Regions from separate parts of the Motilimonas sp. 1_MG-2023 genome, predicted to be linked through region 2. Evidence: predicted binding sites of a transcription regulator. Region 2 holds the regulator's gene; each other region holds the start of a gene.
What was found. Region 2 encodes FliA, which starts transcription of late flagellar genes. Its sites were predicted from a motif close to CTAAAGNTNNNNNNNNNNNNGCCGATA; they were not measured.

Region 1 (7,914 bases), on a different contig from region 2:
GATTTTGTGGCTGGCAAGCCCAAGTGGGAAACCTTACTTGACCTTGATGCTTTAAATAAACATGAGCAAGCCAACTGGGTTCTTGGCGGCATTGATGTACTGGCACCAGAGCACAACAAAGCCTTGGTTAAACTCAGCCCAGGCGGCAGTGATGCAGGCATTATTCGCGAATTTAACCTTGAAACAAACAGGTTTGAAAAAGACGGATTTAACTTACCTGAAGCCAAGAACATGGTCGCTTGGGTAAATGAACAGCAAATAATAGTGGCAACGGATTTTGGCCCAAGCAGCTTGACTGATTCTGGCTATCCGGCACAAGTTAAACTATGGAGCCGTCAAAAAGATCTTAATAATAGTCAGTCGCTACTGACTATTCCGACTTCAGAAATGGGCCTTTTTACTTTTCGATTAGAGCAAGGCGAACAATCATACACTGGCGTCACTCGCTGTGTTGATTTTTTCCATCACCGCACTTATATCCTAATTGGCCAGCAATTGATCGAACTGCCCTTACCTGAACAACACGATATTCAAGGGCTGTTTAACGACCATTTACTGGTCAGCTTAAAAACAGATTGGCTTGAGTTTAAACAAGCCGATTTAGTCGCTTTGCCAATGGCAAGCTTATTATCTAAACAGCCTGAGCCAACACTGGTGTACCGCCCTAGTGGCAAAGCGGCAATCCAGCGCATTACGCCAGCCAAAAACGTACTTTACCTTGAGCTACTTGAAAACGTTAGTTCGCGCTTACTTGGCCTCGACAAAAGCTGGCATGCCACTGATCTCACGCCACAGGCAAACTTAAGTTTATCGGTTATTGATGCCAGCGAAGAGGACGACAGCGTACTCGTTAAAGCTGAAGGCTTCCTGCTGCCAGAATCATTATTTTTACTTGCTCCTAATCAGCAGCCGAAAATTTTATACCAATTAGCGCCTCAATTTGATCAAAGCAATCTTCAGGTGCAGCAGCATTGGGTTAACTCAAAAGACGGTACGCAAGTTCCCTATTTTCTGATCGCACAAAAAGACCTGTTACTCGATAGCAACACCCCCACTATTTTGTATGGTTATGGCGGCTTCGAAATTGCATTAAAGCCAAGCTATCTGGCGCATGCGGGTAAAACTTGGCTCGCACAAGGGGGCGCATATGCCATCGCCAACATCCGTGGGGGTGGCGAGTTTGGCCCAGCTTGGCATCAGGCAGCTCTCACTCATCATCGCCAACGCGCCTATGATGACTTTTTTGCTGTTGCAGAAGATTTAATCAATCGTAAGGTGACCCAACCAAAACACCTTGGCGCAATGGGCGGCTCAAATGGCGGCTTGTTGATGGGCGTATGCTTAACTCAACGCCCTGAACTGTTTAATGCAATTAATATTCTGGTACCCTTACTGGACATGAAACGCTTTCATCTACTTTTAGCCGGTGCCAGTTGGATGGCAGAGTATGGAAATCCCGATATTGCAGAAGACTGGGCCGTTATCAAAACTTACTCGCCTTATCAAAATTTAGTCGAAAATCGCAACTACCCTAAAGTGTTGCTGAGAACATCAACCAAGGATGATCGTGTTCATCCTGCCCACGCCCGCAAACTAGCCGCTAAAATGGCAGAATTTGGCCACCCATTTTTCTACTATGAAAACATCGAAGGAGGTCATGCTGGCGCGGCTGATTTAAAACAAAGCGCTTATACCAAAGCCATGGATTTTGCCTACTTCTGGCATCGCCTAGGCCATAAATAAAGCGCGCGAATTTGAATCACGAAGGTGAAGCTCATTTAACTTCACCATGTAATACAACGAAATAAACTGAGTGGTAATATGAACTTTATTTTTGCAACACCAGAACAAGCAATAACGGGCACCCTTGTGGTTCCTGTATTCAAAGATGACCTCTGCGCCCTTTCGGGTTTATCAGCTGAAGCGCAAATTAAAACCTTGATCGAACAAGAGCAGATCAGCACTAAAGCGGGTGTTGTCACCCCGTTCTTCAACGCAGAGCAACCACTGATACTTGTTGGCGCCGGCAAACGTGAAAAATTCAGTGAAAATGAACTACTCAAATTAGTACAAAACTTAGCTGTCACCCTAAAAGAAAGCCAAGCTCAACTTAGCCTCTTAGTTGACGTACTCGTTCCTGAAAAGCGTGACATTAGCTGGACCCTAACGCAAATCACTCAGCAGTGGCTCAGCAGCCTGTACAGCTACGACATCACTAAGTCAGAAAAAGCACCAGTCACTAAAACCGAGCTACTGGTTTTTATTACTGAAAATACCAATGATGCCGCGGTGACGTTAGGTCAAGCCATCGCCAATGGTATGAATGTCACCAAACAGCTGGGCGATTTGCCGTCAAATATTTGTACACCAACCTACCTCGCCAAATTTGCCGCTAAGCTGGCTGAGCAACACAGCGAGTTTGAAATAGAAGTACTTGAAGAAACAGATATGGAAGCCTTGGGCATGGGCTCATTTTTGTCAGTATCAAAAGGCAGCGATGAAGCGGCTAAGCTGATTGTGCTGCAATACCAAGGCGGCGAAGCCAATCAAGCCCCACACGTACTCGTGGGTAAAGGGTTAACTTTTGACAGTGGCGGTATCAGCCTAAAGCCAGGTGCTGGCATGGAAGAAATGAAGTACGACATGGGCGGGGCCGCTGCCGTGTTAGGTACCATGCATGTCTTATCTGAACTGAAGCCTGCGTTAAACGTCATTGCTATCATTGCTGCAGCTGAGAACATGCCTTCGGCACGCGCTTCTAAGCCGGGTGACGTGGTCACTAGCATGAGTGGTAAGACCATTGAAATTATCAATACTGACGCCGAAGGCCGACTAGTATTAGCTGATGCTCTGACCTATGCAGAGCGTTTTAACCCAGCCAGCGTGGTAGATATTGCGACATTAACTGGCGCAGTGATCGTTGGCTTAGGGGTGCACCCTACTGCGGTTTATGCCAATGATGATAACTTAAGCAGCGAACTATTAGCAGCAGGGAATGAGTCATGGGATCGCGGCTGGCCAATGCCTTTATGGGACGATTACGCAGCTGAAATTACCTCTCCATTTGCTGATTTGCGTAATACCGGCTCAATTGCACGCGCGGGAGGCTCAATTACTGCCGCCATGTTCCTGAAAGCCTTTGCTGAAAAATACACTTGGGCACATTTAGACATTGCAGGTACAGCATGGCAAGGCAGTAAAGGTGCAACGGGCCGCCCGGTGCCAATGCTGACGCAATACCTACTTGCAAAGCAAGCAAAGTAAGCGCTATCTGTATTGCTTAAAATATGGCAAAGATAGCTTAACTAGCTGAAATAACAAAGCAGTTAGCCGCTCGGTTAACTGCTTCTTGGTCTATTGCGCTAACCTAGTCCTTTTTTCTTCCCTCTCGTTACTTCATTATCCTGCCCAACCTGTGCATAATAGCGCCGTTAAGGAGAATAAAATGACGCGCTGCCACTGTGGTAATGATTTACCCTATGAAAAATGCTGCCAACCTTTACATTTAGGTGAATTCGCGGCCCCCACTTGTGAAGCTCTCATGCGCTCACGTTTTAGTGCTTATATTGAGCAATTAGGGGAATATTTATTTAACACTTGGCACCCCGATTATCGTGCCGACCTAACACCTGAAACCTTAGCCCAATCAGGCAAAGAAACCGATTGGCGCAGCTTGCAAATTTTAGCCAGCCAAGGTGGGCCGAATGATAGCCAAGGCTCGGTTGAATTTTGCGCTTGGTTTATGGTCAATAACGAACTGCATTATCATCACGAAATATCGCAGTTTAGCCGTGTTGAAGGCGCATGGGTTTACACCGACGGGGCATTTAATCCGAATAAAAAATCACGACTACCGGGGCGCAATGATCCTTGCCCCTGTATGAGTCAAAAGAAATTTAAAGCCTGTTGTGGCAAATAATTAATTAAAAATAATTTGAGTTGAGCACTAAGATGGAACGTAAAATACTGTTAACCGATTGCCAAGATCAAAAAGGCCTAATCGCGCAAATTACCAACATTTGTTACAAGCACCAGCTAAATATCATTAAGAATAATGAGTTTGTTGATAATGACTTTGGCCGCTTCTTTATGCGTACCGAATTAGAAGGCCACTTTAATGATGCGACGTTCTTAGCCGATATTGATTCAGCACTGCCCAAAGGTGCTAATCGCAATTTAGTACAAGCTGGGCGTAAACGTATTGTTATTATGGTAACCAAAGAAGCACATGCCCTTGGTGATATCTTAATGAAGCAAGCTTACGGTGGCATGGATGTTGAAATTGCTGCGGTGATTGGTAACTACGATGCATTGGAAGACTTAGTAACTAAATTTGATATTCCTTACCACACTGTGAGCCACGAGGGTTTGTCTCGTCCTGAGCACGAAGCCAAAATTGTTGAATTGATTAATCAATATGATCCAAACTATGTGGTACTAGCAAAATACATGCGTATATTAACGCCGGAATTTGTAGCTAATTACCCGAATAAAATCATTAACATCCACCACAGTTTCTTACCTGCTTTTATCGGTGCCAGCCCATATAAGCAAGCGTTCGATCGCGGCGTTAAAATCATTGGCGCAACCTCGCACTTTGTTAATAATGATTTAGATGAAGGGCCTATCATTACCCAAGATGTTATCCACGTTGATCACAGCTTTAGTGCACAAGACATGGCGAAAGCGGGTAAAGACGTTGAAAAATTAGTATTAACGCGTGCATTGTCGCTGGTGTTAGATGAAAAAGTGTTTGTTTACGGTAACAAAACCGTCGTATTCAGATAGTCGCTTCGACACAATAAGGCCTGTTAAGCAGGCCTTAATTTACGCCACCATATCAAGCTTATGTAGTTTTAGCTCTTTATCGTAGTCAAAGCCTTCAATGATCTGATTCATGCTAATCTCGTCGTATTTAACGGGCTCGGGAACCGTTTTGTTCATTTTTTCCATCCACTGCAAGCGCGTTTTTAGACTGACATTATCCAAAACTTCTTGGCCTAAACCGCCAGTGGGATCATTTTGACATAAAGGCGTAGGTTGCAATAACTGTTGTAAGCGAACACTTGCATTAAGGCCTTGGGCCGTTAACTCACTGAACGATTTTGCTCTGTCTGCCGAAATACCAGGCCCACGAATAGGCAGAGGTTGACCTAAACCAAATTCAGCCCGTAAATCAGCCTCTGGCTTTTTCATCATAGGCTTATCGGCTAAACCAAATTGAGGTAGTTCAGGAACATCAGCACAAAGCATGCTTAACAACAACGAGAACTGCGCTCGCTGTCCTTGATGAATAGCCTGATTAAGGCTTTGCCCTAACTGCAGTTCATCGGTAAGCAAATGTTGGCGAATTTGTCCTGATATCATCTCATCACACAAGTTAGCAAGGTTAAGATTGATATCGGCACAATAGAAGAAAACATGAATAAATATTTATCTTCACTTTATAATGCAAGCCCGATACATTTTTGACTACACTTTTGTGGCTGGCTTAAATTGCTTAAAGTACTGAATAAACACTAGGAAACCTCATTGGAACCAAAAGCTTATAGTTACCACAACAAGAAAGTGCTGATCGTTGACGATCAACGTGCTTTCCAAGTCATGTTAAAAGCCATGCTCACTAACTTAGGCTGTGGCTCTGTTTCTTTTGCCGACACTGCTGAAGCGGCGGTAAAACTCTGCCGTGAAACCTCCTTTGACTTATTGTTAGTGGACTACAACCTAGGTTCAGGTAAAAATGGCCGCCAGTTACTTGAATACTTACGTAACCACAACCTAGTCAGTGTTGACGCTATGTTATTTATAGTGACGGGCGATAATTCTCGTTCAATGGTGCTTACTGCCCTTGAACTTGAGCCTGATGATTATTTAATGAAGCCTTTTTCGGGCCATCAATTAGATACTCGGGTGCAACGCTGTTACCGAAAAAAATCCGATTTAGTGGATATTTATACCGCGCTACGCGAAAAAGAATACGATAAAACAGCCGCTTACTGCCGACGTAAACTCAAAGAAGATACCCGGTACAAAAATTACTGCCGTAACTTAATGGCAGAGATGCTGATCCGCACCGAGCGCTACGACTCGGCGCAAGTCTTACTAGAAAAAATTGTTGAACAGCGTGAGTTTACTTGGGCCTGTATTACCTTAGGTAAAGTATATTTTCTGCAAGGAAAATACGACAAGTCAATCACCACTCTCGAGAAAGTCATCAAATCAAATGCCTTACTCATTGATGCCTATGAATGGCTTGGCCGGGCTTATGAAGCAAAAGGCCATCCAGAGAAGGCTCTGAGTATTGTCACTCGGGCGGCAGAGTTAGCCTACCACAGCATTGATAGGCATAAACTGCTGGCGCGTCTTGCTACCGACGCCCAAGAGTTTGACATGGCCAAAGACAGCTTTGGCGCCATTTTACAACTATCGCGTAATTCGTTTTACCCCGCTGTGGAGCATTTAGCCAACTACGTACGCAGTATTTTAGACGCAGCAAAACACACCGAAGATCCTCACCGTAGAAACCGGATCCTGCAAGATGTACATTCAGCTCTGTTCAAAGGTCGTCATGAAGAAGGCCGCCAAGAAGACTTTGATTTTGATATGTACGAGCATATTTGTCATGCCCGCGTGCATGAAGCCAAAGGGGAAATGCTAAAAGCAAAGCGCACCTTATTACACGCCATTGAACCGATTTTAGAGCAGCATGATGATGCGTCGACCGCTATATTAGCGGAGTCTATGCTAGCCTTAGCCGGCATTGGTGAATATGAATATGCCGAGGCAATGGCCGATACCTTAGCCACACGTGATGTGCTTGATGATGTCACCAGTAAAACATTGGAAAAAGTGGCTCAAGGTGAAATGAAAGAAACCCTCGCCGCATTCAAAGATCTTAATAAAATGGGTAAGCAAGCATACGAGCATGGTGATTTTGAAGCCGCTCGAGGCTATTTTGATCGCGCCTTGAAAAAAGCGCCAATGAACTCAGGTGCTGCAATTAATAAACTTCAGGCCAGTATTAAATTGCTATTAGCGGATAAAAAGCAGGCACGTAAATTCATTGAAGAATGTGAAAGCTGTATTAGCACCTTAGAAGGCGTGCCTTTATCCGGCGCGCACAGAGAACGATTCCTAGCCTTAAAAGCAGATTTTCATCAAGCAGCTCGAATGCCTGGGAAAAAATAGCGCGACATGCAGCAGGCAATATTTTTGATTGCCTGCTGCATGGTTTTGGCTAACGACTTCTCAATGCTAACTACTTTGCTCGTCACGCAGATGAGGGGAATCAAAGTCAAGTTGAGGGCCGACAGGAATAACCTGAGTCGGATTAATCATAGTATGACTAAAATAATAATGGCGCTTGATGTGTTCCATATTAACCGTGCCAGCGATACCTTGCATTTGATATAACTCTTTTAAATAGCCCTGCAAGTGAGGGTAATCAGCAATGCGCTTATGATTACACTTAAAATGACCCACATATACTGCATCAAACCGTACTAATGTCGTGAATAAACGCCAATCTGCTTCAGTCAACGTATCACCAACCAAATAGCGTTGCTTGCCAAGTAAGCCATTTAGATGGTCAAGCTCATTAAACAATTCCGTAAAGGCTTGTTCATACGCTTGTTGAGTGGTAGCAAAACCACATCGATACACACCATTGTTTACTCGTTCATATACTCTTTGATTAATGGCTTCTATTTCTGGTCGTAACGCTAACGGGTAGTAATCTTGGTCATTACCTGTTAGCTCGTTAAATGCAGAGTTGAGGATACGAATGATCTCGGCCGATTCATTATTAACGATAGACTGGGTGTGCTTGTCCCATAAAATAGGCACAGTCACGCGCCCAGTGTATTGCGGATCGGCTTTTTGATAAACCTGATAGAGATAGTCATTTTGATAAAG
Region 2 (7,914 bases):
TGCACTTTGGATCTCACCGAGTCAGCGTGAGCATGCTCAAGCCATGGGCTATACAGTTGTTGATGCAGCAACCGTTGTAGCCACACATTTGAGTCAAATATTAACTAATCATGCTGCGCAATTACTAGGGCATGAAGAAGTACAGAATTTATTAGACCTATTAGCAAAAAGTCATCCTAAACTTGTAGAAGGGCTAGTACCTGACATTTTACCACTAGGGGTGATTGTAAAAGTGTTGCAAGGGCTACTCAATGAAGGCGTGCCAATCCGTGATATTCGGACGATAGTGCAAACCTTGTCTGATTACGGCGTGAAAAGCCAAGATTCAGAAGTGTTGACGGCGGCTTGTCGGATCGCGTTAAAACGCATGATCAGTCAAAATATTGTCGGTGCAGAGCCGGAAATTCCAGTTATTACCTTATCACCAGAGTTGGAGCAGATTTTGCATAATTCTATTCAGGCTGGCGGGAGTGATGGTGCAGGTATAGAGCCTGGGCTAGCAGAGCGGATCCAACGCGCATTATTTGAAGCGTCTCAACAGCAAGAGCTTGCAGGTCAGCCCGCTGTTTTGCTAACGTCAGGCGTATTACGTACTACCCTTGCTAAATTTGTTAAAAACACAATCCCTGGATTACAAGTTCTGTCATATCAAGAAGTTCCTGAAGATAAGCAGATTAGAATCGTTAACTCTGTCGGGCAGTAATCGACAGGAGACTGCAGTATGAAAATTAAACGTTTTTTTGCCAAAGATATGCGCGCAGCACTGGCTGAAGTGAAGGACATTTTAGGGCCAGACGCAGTGATCATGTCCAACAAAAAAGTCACCGGTGGTATTGAGATTGTTGCGGCAGTAGATTATCAAGCGGCCACAGAATCAAAAGCGCAATCTCGCGATGTAAAAGAAAATCGTGATTTGAAGGAAGACAGTGTTGTTTTGTCCAATCGCCCACGCGCTAACTCAACTCAAGTGAGCAATGCCGCCATGGAGCAAGCTAAAACAATTAATGCACGCTCTGGGCAAAACCTTGCTGATTCACTGTCAGCACTGCTTAAAAAACAAGGCAGTCCGATGGCTAAACCGGCAAGGCCGAGTGCGAAACCCGCCACTTTGATGGAACAAAATGAGTGGGAACAACCAAAACCGCGTCCTGCGCCAGCGCGACCAGTGAAGTCTGCGCCAAGTAATAATAGCAAGGATGATAAGATCTTAGATTCCATGCGCGAAGAAATGGCTTCGCTGCGTAAATTGTTAGAGCACCAAGTCTCAGGGTTGATGTGGCAAGAGCTAGAGCGCAAAGAGCCAGTTCGAGCAATGCTAATTAAATGGTTGAATAAATGTGGTTTTTCCGATGACATTTCGGATCAACTAGCCAGTTGTATTCCTGAAAGTTGTTCACCTGCAGAAGCGAAACAATACTTATCTCAATTACTTGAAGATCAAGTGACCATAGGTGAAAACGAAATTCTTAAATTGGGCGGCGCAGTGGCCCTGTTAGGGCCAACAGGGGTAGGTAAAACCACCACCATTGCTAAACTAGCAGCGCGTTTTGCCATGGAACATGGGGCTGACCAAGTCGGTTTGATTACCACCGACACGTATCGTATTGGCGCCCATGAACAGCTAGCGACATACGGTAAAATTTTAGGTTGTTCGGTTCGCGTCGCCAAGGATGCCGATGAGCTATCTGATATTTTATATCAAATGCGAACTAAGCGATTAGTGCTGATTGATACAGCCGGAATGGGACAGAGAGATGTTCGTTTATCTGAGCAGCTGGAAACCTTGATGAAAAACTCGCGAGTGCGTATTCGCAGCTTTTTGGTGATCCCCGCCACTTCTCAGCGTCGAGTTGTACAAGAAGCCATCGAACATTTTCGAAGAATACCCTTATCTGGTTGTATTCTCACGAAACTAGATGAAAGTTTGAGTCTAGGTGAAATACTAAGTGTTACAATTAAGCATGCTTTACCTATTTCATATATTACCAATGGTCAAAGGGTGCCTGAAGATATCAAAATAGCCAGCGCCAAATATATGGTGTCCAGCGCGTTAAGTTTAATGGAGCAGGAAATGGCGAAAGACCAACATCAGTGGTATAGCGAAGCAGATGACTGCCACACTTCGGAGTATTATGAATAAATCGATGTTAAATGATCAGGCGAGTGGGCTGCGAATGATGAAAAATAACAAAGTTAAAGTGATTACCGTGACAGGCGGTAAGGGGGGCGTGGGTAAAACTAACGTTACCTTGAACTTGGCCGCTTCTCTCGCAGCACAAGGCAAACGCGTGTTAGTGCTAGATGCTGACTTAGGGTTGGCAAATGTGGATGTACTACTCGGCCTTCGTGTGACTAAAAATCTATCCCATGTTTTATCGGGTGAATGCACCTTAGATGAAGTGATCATTGATGCGCCTCAAGGGATGAAAATAATACCTGCTACGTCTGGCACAAAATCCATGGTGGAATTAACGCCAGCTGAGCACGTTGGCCTTATTCGAGCGTTTAGTGAGTTGCAAACACCTATTGATGTGCTGTTAGTCGATACTGCTGCGGGCATATCAGATATGGTGCTCAGCTTTGCTCGAGCAGCCCAAGATATCGTGGTGGTGGTCTGTGATGAACCTACGTCAATTACCGATGCTTATGCGTTAATTAAGTTGTTAAATACGCAATATGGCGTGTTTCACTTTAAGATTGTCGCTAATATGGTTCGCAGCTTACGCGAAGGGCAAGAATTATTTTCTAAGTTAACGCGTGTGACTGATCGCTTTTTAGACACGGCCTTAGAGCTTGTCGCTTGTATTCCATTTGATAACAATGTTCGTCAATCAGTACGCAAGCAAAAATTAGTCGTTGAGTCTTTTCCTAAATCTCCTTCATCATTGGCATTTAGAGCCTTATCCAGCAAAGCGATCACTTGGCCAGTACCCAATCAGCCTGGTGGCCACTTAGAGTTTTTTATCGAAAAACTGCTTGATAACACAGCAGACAAAAGAGAGAAAATTAGTGAATAAAGTCCATGCTTACACCAGTCAAGTTCAGCCGAATGAACTGGTTGAACGCTATGGAACCTTAGTGCAACGGATTGCACATCACTTAATGGCGAGGTTACCTGCGAGTGTGTTGGTCGAAGATTTAACTCAAGCGGGTCTGATTGGTTTGCTTGAAGCCAGTCGGAATTTTGACGCGAGCAAGGGAGCAAGCTTTGAAACCTTTGCCGGCATTCGCATCAGAGGTGCCATGCTTGATGAAATGCGTCGTGGTGATTGGGTGCCGAGAAGCGTGCATAAGAACAGCCGTCTCATTGCACAAGCTATCGACAGCGTAGAGAAAGAGTTGGGCTCTGATGCCAAAGACAGTGATATCGCTAACAAGTTACAAGTGAGTGTTGACGATTACCATGCCATGCTCAGAGATGTAAACAGTGGTAAACTAATCGGTATCGAAGACTTGGCCGTAGGCCAAGATTCCTTGCCATCGAGTGAGCTGGATGAAAATTCGCCATTTGAAGGGGTTTTTGAAGAAAAATTTCAGTATGACCTCGCATCTTGTATAAAATCCTTACCCGAACGCGAAGCCCTTGTATTATCTTTATATTATGATGAAGAGCTAAATTTACGTGAAATTGGTGAAGTGTTAAGTGTCAGTGAGTCGAGAGTTAGCCAAATACACAGCCAAGCTATTCACCGCTTAAAAGGGCGAATGCTTGATTGGCAAACTTAGCCTGTTGATATGATATTAAGTAACTATACTGATTTGTAGTATGTTACAGAACACTTCAGCACATAGAGTTGAGTACAACCAACTGCCATTTGAGGAGAATAAGTTGGATAAAAACATGAAGATTCTAATTGTTGATGATTTTTCAACAATGCGAAGAATAATTAAAAACCTATTGCGTGATCTTGGATTCAACAATACCCATGAAGCGGATGATGGTAGCACAGCGTTACCTATGCTGAAGAATGGCGATTTTGAATTTCTTGTTACCGACTGGAACATGCCAGGAATGCAAGGTATTGACTTGTTAAAAGAGGTACGTAAAGACGAAAGCCTTCGCCATCTGCCAGTGCTGATGGTAACGGCTGAAGCCAAGCGTGAACAAATTATTGAAGCGGCACAAGCAGGTGTGAATGGTTATATTGTTAAGCCATTTACTGCCGCAACGTTGAAAGAAAAGCTTGATAAAATTTTCGAACGACTTCAGTAAGGGGGCGTGATGACAAGCACCAACGAAGCACTGCTTTCGCTTGAGCAAGCACAGCATTTGGTTGAACTACTTAAGCTTGGCGAAGTTGCACAGGCGAATTCTTTGATTTCTGGTGTGCTGTCAGATCCCTCTAAGAACGAACTGTTTGAGCAAGTTGGTTTACTGACGCGTCAATTGCATGACTCGCTAATTGATTTTCAAAACGATAATCGCTTATCTGAATTAGCAAATAGTGAAATACCGGATGCGAAAGATAGACTGACTTACGTGATAGAAATGACGGATAAAGCGGCGAACCGAACCATGGATGCTGTGGATGAAAGCTTGCCCTTAGCCGATCGACTCAATGAGAACATCCAACAAGTTTTGCCAGGTTGGAACAGCTTGATGAATCGAGAAATCGAACTGGTTCAATTTAAGGAACTTTGTCACAAGTTAGACAAGATCCTTAAGGATTCAGAGCAGGACGCCGATAAGTTAAAACACTTATTGACTGAAATTTTAATGGCTCAAGATTTTCAAGATTTAACGGGTCAGATGATCCGGCGCGTAATCACTTTAGTTCAGGAAGTGGAAGTGAAATTGGTAGAAATGCTGACTATGTTTGGTGAGTTTGAACAAAAACCAAAACAAAGTAGTACCGATGCACCTCGAATATCAGGGATTGAAGCTGAAGGCCCGATAATGAATGCCGAGTCGAGAGATGATGTCGTTTCGGGTCAAGATGATGTTGATGACTTGTTATCAAGTTTAGGATTCTAGGAGTAGCGCATGGGCTTTGAGGTCGATGAAGACATTTTACAAGACTTTTTGGTAGAAGCTGCCGAGATACTCGAGCTGCTTTCTGAGCAATTGGTTGACTTGGAAAAACAGCCGGATGATACCAATTTACTGAATGCCATCTTTCGAGGTTTCCATACCGTTAAAGGAGGAGCCGGCTTCCTCTCTCTTACTGAATTAGTAGATTGTTGTCATGGTGCGGAAAATGTGTTTGACACATTACGTAATGGTGGCCGTCCTGTTAGTTCTGAGTTAATGGATACTATCCTTGAAGCCTTGGACTGCATTAATGAAATGTTTGCGCAAGTGCAGGCCCGAGAGCCTTTAACGCCTGCGCCACAAGCTATCCTAGATGCCCTGCATAAACTGAGTCAGCCCGCTGGAGCTGAGCCCGTGGCCTCCCCTGAGCCTCCTATTACCCCCGAACCGATAGCTGCACCTGAGCCTGAAATGACACAGGAAAGTTCTGCAACTGATGGTGCTGGCATTGATGAAATTACCGAAGATGAGTTTGAACGATTACTTGATGAGCTACATGGTAATTCAAGTCCATCGAAAGCTACAGCTTCGCCAAGTGTTAGCTCGGGAGACATCACTGATGATGAATTTGAATCCTTGTTGGACGAGCTACACGGGAAGGGACAGCACAAAATTGCTGCGGCTCCTCCGCCAGCAGATGATAGTGTTATTGACGATGATGAATTTGAGCGTTTACTCGATGAATTGCATGGTGCAGGGCAAAGCCCAACTATAGCTAGTGCACCTGAGCCCAGTGAACCCGTTAAAGATACTGCTTCTGTCGCTCCAGCTCCTGCCCCAGCTCCTGCCCCAGCGGCTGCAGTTAAGCCTCAGGCGCCTGTTGCTGCGGACAAACCTGCTGCGAGCAGGGCCAATCCACCTTCTCAAGGCGAGTCTACAGTACGAGTTGATACTCGCACCTTAGATGAAATAATGAATATGGTGGGCGAGCTTGTACTGGTTCGAAACCGTTTAGTGAGTTTAGGCATCAACAGCAGTGATGAAGCAATGGCTAAGGCCGTTGCTAATTTAGATGTTGTTACTGCTGATTTGCAAGGCGGGGTAATGAAAACCCGCATGCAACCAATTAAGAAGGTGTTCGGCCGTTTTCCGCGGGTGGTGCGAGATTTAGCGCGAACACTAAAGAAAGACATTAATCTTACCCTTGAAGGTGAGGATACGGATTTAGATAAAAACTTAGTTGAAGCGCTTGCTGATCCCTTAGTTCACTTAGTGCGAAACGCGGTGGACCACGGGGTAGAAATGCCTGATGTGCGTGAACAAAATGGCAAGCCAAGAATGGGGCAAATTAAACTTTCAGCTTCGCAAGAAGGCGACCATATCTTACTGGTTATCCAAGATGATGGCGCTGGAATGGATGCAGAAAAACTTAAAAGCATTGCTATTAACAAAGGTATTCTCGATCCCGATACAGCAGCAAGAATGTCGAACACTGAGGCCTATAATCTTATTTTTGCCCCGGGCTTTTCAACCAAGGTTGAAATTTCAGACATTTCAGGTCGCGGCGTGGGTATGGACGTGGTTAAAACCAGTATCACTCAGTTGAATGGTGCAATTCATATTGATTCAAATCTAGGGACTGGAACTCGATTAGAAATTAAAGTTCCGCTTACACTAGCGATCCTACCCACACTCATGGTACTGGTTGGTAAGCAAACATTTGCTTTACCTTTAACGAATGTCAATGAAATTTTCCACTTGGATCTACGTAAGACCAATATAGTGGATGGTCAGTTGACTGTTATTGTTAGGGAAAAAGCCATTCCGCTGTTCTATTTACAAGATTGGTTGATTAGAAATGGTGCCGCCCCTAGCCGTAAAAAGCGGGAAGGTCTAGGCCATGTTGTGATAGTGCAATTAGGTATGAAACAAGTTGGTTTCGTGGTTGACAGTCTAATTGGACAAGAGGAAGTGGTGATTAAGGCCCTTGATGATTTACTACAAGGCACGCCAGGCATGGCGGGTGCCACTATAACCAGTGATGGTGGTATTGCATTAATTTTGGATATCCCAAGTTTATTAAAGCATTACGCTTAATGCTTCGAAGTTGAGAAGGTAGATGTCAATAAAGGTATTAGTTGTAGATGATTCGAGCTTCTTTAGAAGACGTGTAAGTGAAATAATCAATCAAGACCCAATGTTAGAGGTGATTGATACAGCTAAAAATGGCCGTGAAGCGGTTGAAATGGCGCAGCGGCTGAAGCCCGACGTGATTACCATGGATATTGAAATGCCGGTGTTAGATGGTATTTCAGCCGTGCGTGAAATCATGGCGTCGACGCCTACGCCTATTTTGATGTTTTCTTCTTTGACTCATCAAGGTGCGACAGCCACTTTAGAAGCACTAGAGGCTGGCGCGCTAGACTTTTTGCCGAAAAAATTTGAAGATATCGCGCGTGATAAGGAAGAAGCAACTCGCACTTTACAACAGCGAGTGAAAGCGATAGCCAGGCGTCGCGTTTTTTCTCCCCGCGCCGCTTCAGCAAATTTACGCTCTTCAGCTGCCGTGGGTTCAGCTTCTGCTGCAGAACTAAAAAGAAGGCCTGAATTAAACGCTCGCGCGGCGGCACCGGTTGCACGCACCACCACGGTCAATGAGGTTCGTAGTGCTCCCATTAATTTCAAACGAACTGGCAAAAGCTACGATATTCTCACTATTGGCACTTCTACTGGTGGTCCTGTTGCATTGCAAACAGTCTTAACAGCGCTTCCAGCGAACTTTCCACTGCCTATATTATTGATTCAACATATGCCTGCTACTTTTACAGCAGCATTCGCTGCTAGGCTTAATTCCTTATGTAAAATTAAGGTTAAGGAAGCACAAGACGGCGACCCTATTGTCAAAGGGCAAGCTTACCTTGCGCCCGGTGGTAAGCAAATGC
Region 3 (7,914 bases), on a different contig from region 2:
CTGGGGCGTAACCTTTGCCTTTTTTAGTCATGATATGAAGAAATTGTGGCCCTTTTAAATTGCGCATATTACGCAGGGTTTCCACTAAGCCATTCACATCGTGACCATCAATCGGACCAATGTAATTAAAGCCAAATTCTTCAAATAAGGTGCCCGGCACCACCATGCCTTTAAGGTGCTCTTCAGCGCGTCTTGCTAATTCTTTTATTGGAGGCAGGCCTGAAAGTACTTTTTTACCACCTTCGCGAATGCTGGTGTAAAGCTCACCTGATAATAGCTGTGCGAGATGATTGTTTAATGCGCCCACGTTTTCAGAAATGGACATCTCGTTATCATTTAAGATTACTAGCATATCGTTGTGCAGTGCACCGGCATGATTTAATGCCTCAAATGCCATTCCCGCAGTGAGCGCGCCATCACCAATCACAGAGACAACGCGGCGACCTTTGCCTTCTTTTTCGGCAGCAATGGCAAGGCCTGTTGCTGCGCCAATTGAGGTGGAAGAGTGACCGACACTTAATACGTCATATTCACTTTCTTCACGCCAAGGGAAAGGATGCAAGCCTTTATACTGACGAATGGTATGTAGCTTATCGCGACGACCCGTTAGTATTTTATGGGGGTAGGCTTGATGGCCTACATCCCAAATTAGGTGGTCAAATGGCGTGTTGTAAACGTAATGCAAGGCGACAGTCAGTTCAACCACCCCTAAACCAGACGCAAAGTGGCCACTGCTTTTACTGATTGAGCTCAGTAAAAATTGGCGTAATTCATCGCACAGATCAACTAACTTATCTTTGTGCAATAAGCGTAAGTCTTCTGGGTAATTGGCCATGGCCAATGTTGGGTAATGTTTCAAATCCAGGCTCATAAATGCTTATTTATTTCGTTCAATAATGTAATGCGCGAACAGCTCTAGTAATTCGGTATTGTAATCTAACTTGGCCAAGGCTTGTAGCGACTCTTGGTAAAGAGCTTGGGCTTTTTCTTTTGCGCCGGCTAACCCAAGCAAAGCTGGGTAGGTAGATTTGTTCAGAGCTTGATCTGAGCCTTGTGGCTTGCCTAATGTTTGGGTGTCACTGGTAATGTCTAAAATGTCATCTTGTACTTGAAACGCTAGACCGATGGCTTGAGCAAATTGGTCTAATAAAGCTAGCTCTTGTTGTGTGACATCGGCGTAACTCAGCGCGCCTAACGTGACCGCCGCGCGAATTAATGCACCTGTTTTACCGCTGTGTATACGCTCTAATGCCGCTAAGTCAATTTTCTTGTTTTCTGCTTCCAGATCAAGGGCTTGACCTCCACACATACCACTTAAGCCAGAGGCGTTAGCCAGTACTCTCACCATCGCTAATTGCTGCGCGGGAGTAAAGTTCTCATCGACTTCGGCAATTAATTCAAATGCTAAGGTTTGCAGGGCATCTCCGGCTAAAATAGCGGTGGCTTCATCAAACGCGATATGGCACGTGGGTTGGCCGCGGCGTAACTCATCGTCATCCATGGCAGGTAAATCGTCATGAATAAGAGAGTAGGCATGGATACATTCAATGGCTGCGGCGAGTTTGTCGAGCTTTTCGGGGGCGATATTAAAAATGTTACCCGTGGCATAAACCAAAAAAGGCCGAATGCGTTTGCCACCCTGCATGGTGCCGTAGACCATCGCTTGCTGAAGTGTTTCACTAAGCACTTCACGTTGCTCAAGGGCTCGGGCTAAGCTTGTGTCAACACGGGCTCTATAGCTTGAATTATATTGTTCGAGCAGGTTCATGAATTAGGCATCTTCCTGAAAGGGAGCAAGTGTTTGCTCACCGTCTTGATCAAGTAATATCTGCACTTGCTGCTCGGCTGACTGTAGCTTAGTTGAACTTATACGCGCCAAAGTTATGCCGCGTTCAAATTGTTTTAATGCATCTTCGAGTGCGAGTTCACCTAATTCTAATTTCTTTACTATCAGCTCCAGTTCACCCAGTGACTCTTCAAAGCTCATGTTTTCAGGTTTTTTTGCGGCCATTGTCTATTCTCCCAATTCGCGCCAAGATTACCTGTGAGACTGTGATGGGTCAAATAAGCTGACTATAAATATTTAACAAATGTTGCCGATACCATATAAGTTACAATTGCCAGTTTCTTTAACTTGCTGTTAATTGGCTGATATACGAAAATGAGATAAACAGGCTCAAGTCGAAACGGCATTTTGTTTTGCTTTAAAAATTGAGGGTATAAAGCGTGGATTTAGCAACTCTGATCGGCATCATAGGTGCATTTGTGTTTGTTGTCATGGCGATGTTGATGGGCGGTGAGCTCTCAACCTTTATTGACGTTCCCTCTATTTTAATTGTATTTGTTGGCTCAATGTTTGTGGTATTGATGAAGTACAATTTAGGACAATTTTTAGGCGCGGCTAAGATAGGCATGAAAGCCTTTATGTTCAAGCTAGAAAAGCCAGAAGATTTGATCACCAAATCAGTAGAAATGGCAGATGCCGCGCGTAAAGGTGGTTTTTTAGCATTAGAAGAAGCAGAAATATCCAATGCTTTTATGCAAAAAGGTATCGATATGCTGGTAGACGGGCACGACGCCGACGTAGTGCGTGCTACTCTAGAGAAAGACATTTCCCTCACTTCCGAACGGCATTTAATGGGCGCGGGTATCTTTAAGAGCATTGGTGATGTTGCGCCCGCGATGGGTATGATAGGTACCTTAATTGGTCTGGTTGCCATGCTGTCTAACATGGATGATCCAAAATCCATCGGCCCTTCGATGGCTGTTGCGCTGCTAACAACTCTGTATGGTGCCATACTTTCTAACATGGTGGCCTTGCCTATGAGCGAGAAATTAGTATTACGCGCCGAAGAAGAAAAGCTCAACCGCGTGTTGATCATGGATGCAGTATTAGGTATTCAAGATGGCCAGAATCCACGGGTTATTGAAGGTTTATTGAAAAACTATCTGGCAGAATCTAAACGAGAAGTAAGCACCACCGAGTAGAGGAGGCGATAATGGAAGAACCTTGTAAATGTCCTCCTGAGGGACTACCCGCTTGGATGGGCACTTTTGCCGACTTAATGTCACTGCTTATGTGTTTCTTTGTGTTGCTGCTGGCATTTTCTGAAATGGACGTGCTCAAGTTCAAGCAAATTGCTGGTTCGATGAAGTATGCTTTTGGGGTGCAAAATTTGCTTGAAGTGAAAGATATTCCGAAAGGGACATCTGTAATAGCACAAGAGTTCAGCCCTGGCCGACCTGAGCCAACGCCAATTGAAACCATCATGCAACAAACCATTGATATGACCCAAGCTAAGTTAGACTTTCAAGATGGTGAAGCGGCAGAAGTCGGTGGTCAAAAACAAGATGAAGGTGATAAAGACGGTGGCATGACCGCGTCACAAGCCATTCAAAGCCAAATGGAAGCGCAACAGCAAGCGGCACAAAATCAACTGGCGAAAACCATAGCACAAAAGATGAAAGATCAAATTGAAGATGGCGCTATTGAAATTGAAGCCCTCGGGCAGCAACTGATTATTCGGGTTCGTGAAAAAGGCGCATTTCCGTCTGGATCGGCTTTTTTACAGCCTAAATTTCGTCCTGTGATCACGCGAGTAGCGGAAATTTTAAAAGATGTCCCTGGCGAAATTACGGTATCTGGACATACTGACGATGAAGCCATCAAGTCTGAGCTTTATCGCTCTAACTGGGACTTGTCAACACAGCGCGCGGTATCGGTTGCCCATGAAATGATCAAGGTAAAAGGTTTTGATCAACAGCGTTTAATGGTGGTGGGTTATGCCGATACTAAGCCTCTTTACGACAATACCGATCAATCTAATCGTCGTAAAAACCGCCGCGTTGAAATTTCAGTGATGCAAGGTAAAGCACAAGAGTCAGACGAAATAAACGTCACGCAATAAGTCTCCATTACCCCGCCCTGTAAGTGGCAAACTTGCAGGGCAAAAAACCACCACTTTAAGTCCTCACATTCTCAGGGTATAATCCGCACCCTAATTTTTACCCTAAGTGAAGCCGATGAAATTTGTCGTTAAGTTTTTCCCTGAAATCCTGATGAAGAGCAGGTCTGTTCGTAAGCGTTTTTGCAAAATGTTACAGGGCAACATCCGTAATGTATTAAGACGCTATGACGATGACGTGAAAGTCATTTTAGAGTGGGATCATATCATCGTTAAAACGGTCAACGACACTGACAAAAATCGCGCCAAGCTGATTGAACTGTTGTCGAGCACGCCGGGGGTGGCGTTCTTTTTAGAAGTGCAGCAATCGCCATTTGAAGATTTACATGATATTTACGAACAAGTACTGCCGTTAGTTGCGGATAAACTAGCGGGTAAAACTTTTTGTGTACGCGTGAAACGTCGCGGTAAACATGACTTTAGTTCAACAGAAGTTGAACGTTATGTTGGCGGTGGTCTAAACCAACACACTGACGCAGTTGGTGTGCAATTAAGAAAGCCTGATGTCACAGTGCAACTTGAAATTGACCATCAAGATTTATTCATTGTTAAGCAGCGCCATGAAGGACTCGGCGGTTTCCCTATGGGCTCACAAGAAGGTGTCTTGTCGCTGATTTCAGGCGGTTTTGACTCAGGTGTTTCTAGCTACATCATGATGAAACGCGGTATGCGCGTGCATTACTGCTTCTTCAACTTAGGTGGCGCCGCTCATGAAATTGGCGTTAAACAAGTCGCTCATCACTTATGGGATCGCTTTAGTTCATCTCATCGCGTGAAGTTTTTAGCGGTGCCGTTTGAGCCAGTTGTTGCAGAGATCCTTGAAAAGGTCGAAGACGGCCAAATGGGTGTGATCTTAAAGCGTATGATGATGCGCACCGGCGCTAAATTAGCCGAGCGCTTAGCGCTAGATGCCATGGTAACGGGTGAAGCGGTGGGCCAAGTATCGAGTCAAACGTTGCGTAACTTATCGGTGATTGATAAATCGACCGATACCTTAATTTTACGCCCCCTGATTGCGATGGATAAGCAAGATATCATCAACACGGCGCGTCAAATTGGTACGGCAGAGTTTTCAGAGACCATTCCCGAGTATTGCGGCGTGATCTCCAATAAGCCTACCGTGAAAGCGGTAATGAGCAAGATTGAAGAGCAAGAAGCCAAGTTTGATATGGCGCTGATTGATAAAGTGGTGGAAGCCACCATGACGCTGGATATTCGCGATATCGGCGAACAAACCGATGCTGAGATCACTGAGGTGGAAACCACGGCGCAATTTGCGCCAAATGAAGTGGTGTTAGATATCCGCTCTGACGATGAGCGTGAAGACAAGCCGCTAAAAGTTGAAGGCGCCACCGTTGAAAGCATGGTGTTCTTTAAACTGGGTACTCAGTTTGACACCTTAGATCAAAGCAAAACGTATTTGCTTTACTGCGACCGTGGCGTGATGAGTAAACTACAAGCCTTGTACTTAAAAGAAGCCGGCTTTACTAATGTGAAAGTGTATCGCCCTTAGTTTTCGAGCTGAGTGTGAACTAAAAACAAGCAGCCTCGGCTGCTTGTTTTGTTTCTGCCATGTATTTCACGAGCCAATGAATCCGAAGAGGAATGTACTTTGAAGATTGGTATCGTACAAATGCCGATGTCGTGGCAATTAGCCACTAATATGGATTTTATTTGCCAAACCATTGAGGATTTTGCTCATCTCTTTATCGACCGTGATGGGCTTCAGCAAAGCTGAGGTTAACTATTGTTTCTATTAATAATAGTTTTAGCTTAAATCCCGATATAAATTGATGTTTGCTGTGCTAAAATCCTCCGCGTTATGGTGACCAGTTTGGTCATAATATGGGAACACGGTTTAAGCCGTGGCTGCCCCCGCAACTGTAAACGAGTAGTTTTTTGTCTGCGCTGCAATGCCAATTCAGCGAAACCACTGGTCCATGGACTGGGAAGGTCACAAAAAATGATGAGACGTGAGCCAGGAGACCTGCCATAACCTAAACAAAATTCGGGACGGGGTGTGCCCTACAGGAGTGGTATGTTTTTGTTATCTCAACGTGAGTTTAAGGGTGCTTATGCACCTTAAAATTCGCGATCTTAGTTGGTTTGTGGCCAATAAAGCCGTGTTACAGCAGATTAACTTGCAGATAAACCAAGGACAATTTGTTGGCTTAATCGGTCAAAATGGCTCGGGTAAATCGTCGTTACTCAGGTGCGTCTATCGTCAGCATCGGCCTTGCTGTGGCCAAGTGTTATTGGCGGGGCAGGATGTGCATCAGTTGTCAGCCAAGGCGTTCGCGCGGCAAGTGGCGGTGGTGTTGCAAGAGTTTCCAGCGGAGTTTGGTTTTACCGTTGAAGAAGTAGTACGTATGGGCTTAACCGCGCATGTGTCATTGCTCAGTGGCTTTCGCCGTTATCGCCAACAAGTTGATCAAGTATTAGCAACGGTGGGTTTATTGGATTTGCGTGCGGCTAACTTTGATAGCTTGTCGGGCGGTGAAAAGCAGCGCTGTTTATTGGCGCGGGCGCTGATCCAGCAACCTAAGCTGCTGATCTTAGACGAGCCAACCAATCATTTAGATATTCACTATCAATTTCAGCTACTTGATTTAATTAAATCATTAGGCGTTACTGTGCTGTGCAGCTTGCATGATCTTAATATTGCTGCGCGTTACTGTGATTATTTATACCTGCTTAATGACGGCATTATTCAACAGCATGGCAGCCCAGCACAGGTGTTAACCGAACAGCATTTGGCGGAGCAGTTTTTAATGCGCACCCATGTAGATCAGCAAGTGCATCACACTATTCCCCGGATTAACTATTTGTCGGTGATCCCATCATCGAATACTCCATTCAATAACGCATTAAATTAAGGAAAGTGATGAAATCAATTGTGGTGGCTTTAGGTTTGTTAACGGGCGTAGTACAAGCTCATGTTGCTATTGATGTGTGCGGCGAAGTGGTGGAATTTAAGCAAGTGCCGAAACGCGCTATTGCCAATGACATCAATATGCTCAAGATCATGTTGGCATTGGACTTAACCGCCAATATGGCGGGGTATTCTGGCGTATCGGCACACCATAAAATGCCCGATGAGTTGGCGTTAACAGTAAAAGACTTACCTGAGATCGCGCCGAAATATCCGAGCATGGAAAATTTACTTAATGCCGATGCCGATTTTTATTTTGCCGGTTGGAATTACGGCATGGAAGTAGGTGGCGCCGTGACGCCAAGTACGCTAGCTAAATATGATATCCCGACTTATGCGATTAAAGAGTCGTGCGCCCATGTGCAAACGCGCCCTCATATCAGCTTAGAAGATACCTTTTATGACATTGACAGCATAGGCGCTATTTTTAATGTTTCTGGGCGGGCTAAAGTACTCAATGATGGCTTTAAGCAAAGGTTAGCTGAGGTTGAATTACGATTAGCTGGCGTACCAAGTAAATCGGTCTTTGTTTATGACAGTGGCCAAGATAAGCCCTTTACCGCTGGCGCCTTGGCGGTGCCTCACGCGATCATTGCCGCGGCTGGCGGCCATAATGTAATGGCGAACGTTAAGCAAAGTTGGACCCGAGTCAGTTGGGAAGCCGTGGTTGAAACCGACCCAGAGCATATAGTGATCATTGATTACGGTCAGCCTAGCGCTGCGGAAAAAATTGCATTTTTAAAACGTTTTCCTGCCACGCAAGGGGTGAAAGCAGTAGTGAATGATAGTTTTACTATTTTAAGTTACGCCGCTGCCACGCCGGGCATTGAAAACATTGATGCGGTTGAGCAGTTGGCGAAAGACTTATATCCGCAGCGATTTAAGTAATGAAACCATGTTGACTCAAATAACACGTACAACGGCGCTGCTGATTGGCCTGAGTCTCGTTTTAATCTGCTCGGCGTTAGTCTCAATCACCTTGGGCGCGGCTAGCTTATCTCTTGCTGAAGTGAGCAG

Region 1: the regulator FliA is predicted to act here: its motif matches at 5,400-5,426, upstream of Q4519_RS15985 (VC2046/SO_2500 family protein).
Region 3: the regulator FliA is predicted to act here: its motif matches at 2,076-2,102, upstream of pomA (flagellar motor protein PomA).

What each region holds. Positions count from the first base shown of each region.
Region 1 covers NZ_JAUOPX010000034.1:8,456-16,369, reverse strand. Annotated here, with positions in the region: gene Q4519_RS16005 (prolyl oligopeptidase family protein) at 1-1,743, shown strand, start outside; gene Q4519_RS16000 (leucyl aminopeptidase) at 1,822-3,264, shown strand; gene Q4519_RS15995 (YchJ family protein) at 3,446-3,919, shown strand; gene purU (formyltetrahydrofolate deformylase) at 3,952-4,788, shown strand; gene Q4519_RS15985 (VC2046/SO_2500 family protein) at 4,828-5,367, opposite strand; gene Q4519_RS15980 (response regulator) at 5,533-7,188, shown strand; gene Q4519_RS15975 (glutathione S-transferase family protein) at 7,255-7,914, opposite strand, start outside.
Region 2 covers NZ_JAUOPX010000006.1:77,464-85,377, forward strand. Annotated here, with positions in the region: gene flhA (flagellar biosynthesis protein FlhA) at 1-703, shown strand, start outside; gene flhF (flagellar biosynthesis protein FlhF) at 722-2,140, shown strand; gene Q4519_RS04780 (MinD/ParA family protein) at 2,145-3,017, shown strand; gene Q4519_RS04785 (RNA polymerase sigma factor FliA) at 3,010-3,726, shown strand; gene cheY (chemotaxis response regulator CheY) at 3,830-4,213, shown strand; gene Q4519_RS04795 (protein phosphatase CheZ) at 4,223-4,975, shown strand; gene Q4519_RS04800 (chemotaxis protein CheA) at 4,985-7,069, shown strand; gene Q4519_RS04805 (chemotaxis response regulator protein-glutamate methylesterase) at 7,092-7,914, shown strand, end outside.
Region 3 covers NZ_JAUOPX010000011.1:82,370-90,283, forward strand. Annotated here, with positions in the region: gene dxs (1-deoxy-D-xylulose-5-phosphate synthase) at 1-871, opposite strand, end outside; gene ispA ((2E,6E)-farnesyl diphosphate synthase) at 878-1,768, opposite strand; gene xseB (exodeoxyribonuclease VII small subunit) at 1,772-2,011, opposite strand; gene pomA (flagellar motor protein PomA) at 2,227-2,988, shown strand; gene Q4519_RS08060 (flagellar motor protein MotB) at 3,000-3,908, shown strand; gene thiI (tRNA uracil 4-sulfurtransferase ThiI) at 4,024-5,478, shown strand; gene Q4519_RS08070 (hypothetical protein) at 5,578-5,703, shown strand; cobalamin riboswitch at 5,772-5,975, shown strand; gene Q4519_RS08075 (ABC transporter ATP-binding protein) at 6,041-6,841, shown strand; gene Q4519_RS08080 (ABC transporter substrate-binding protein) at 6,850-7,785, shown strand; gene Q4519_RS08085 (iron ABC transporter permease) at 7,793-7,914, shown strand, end outside.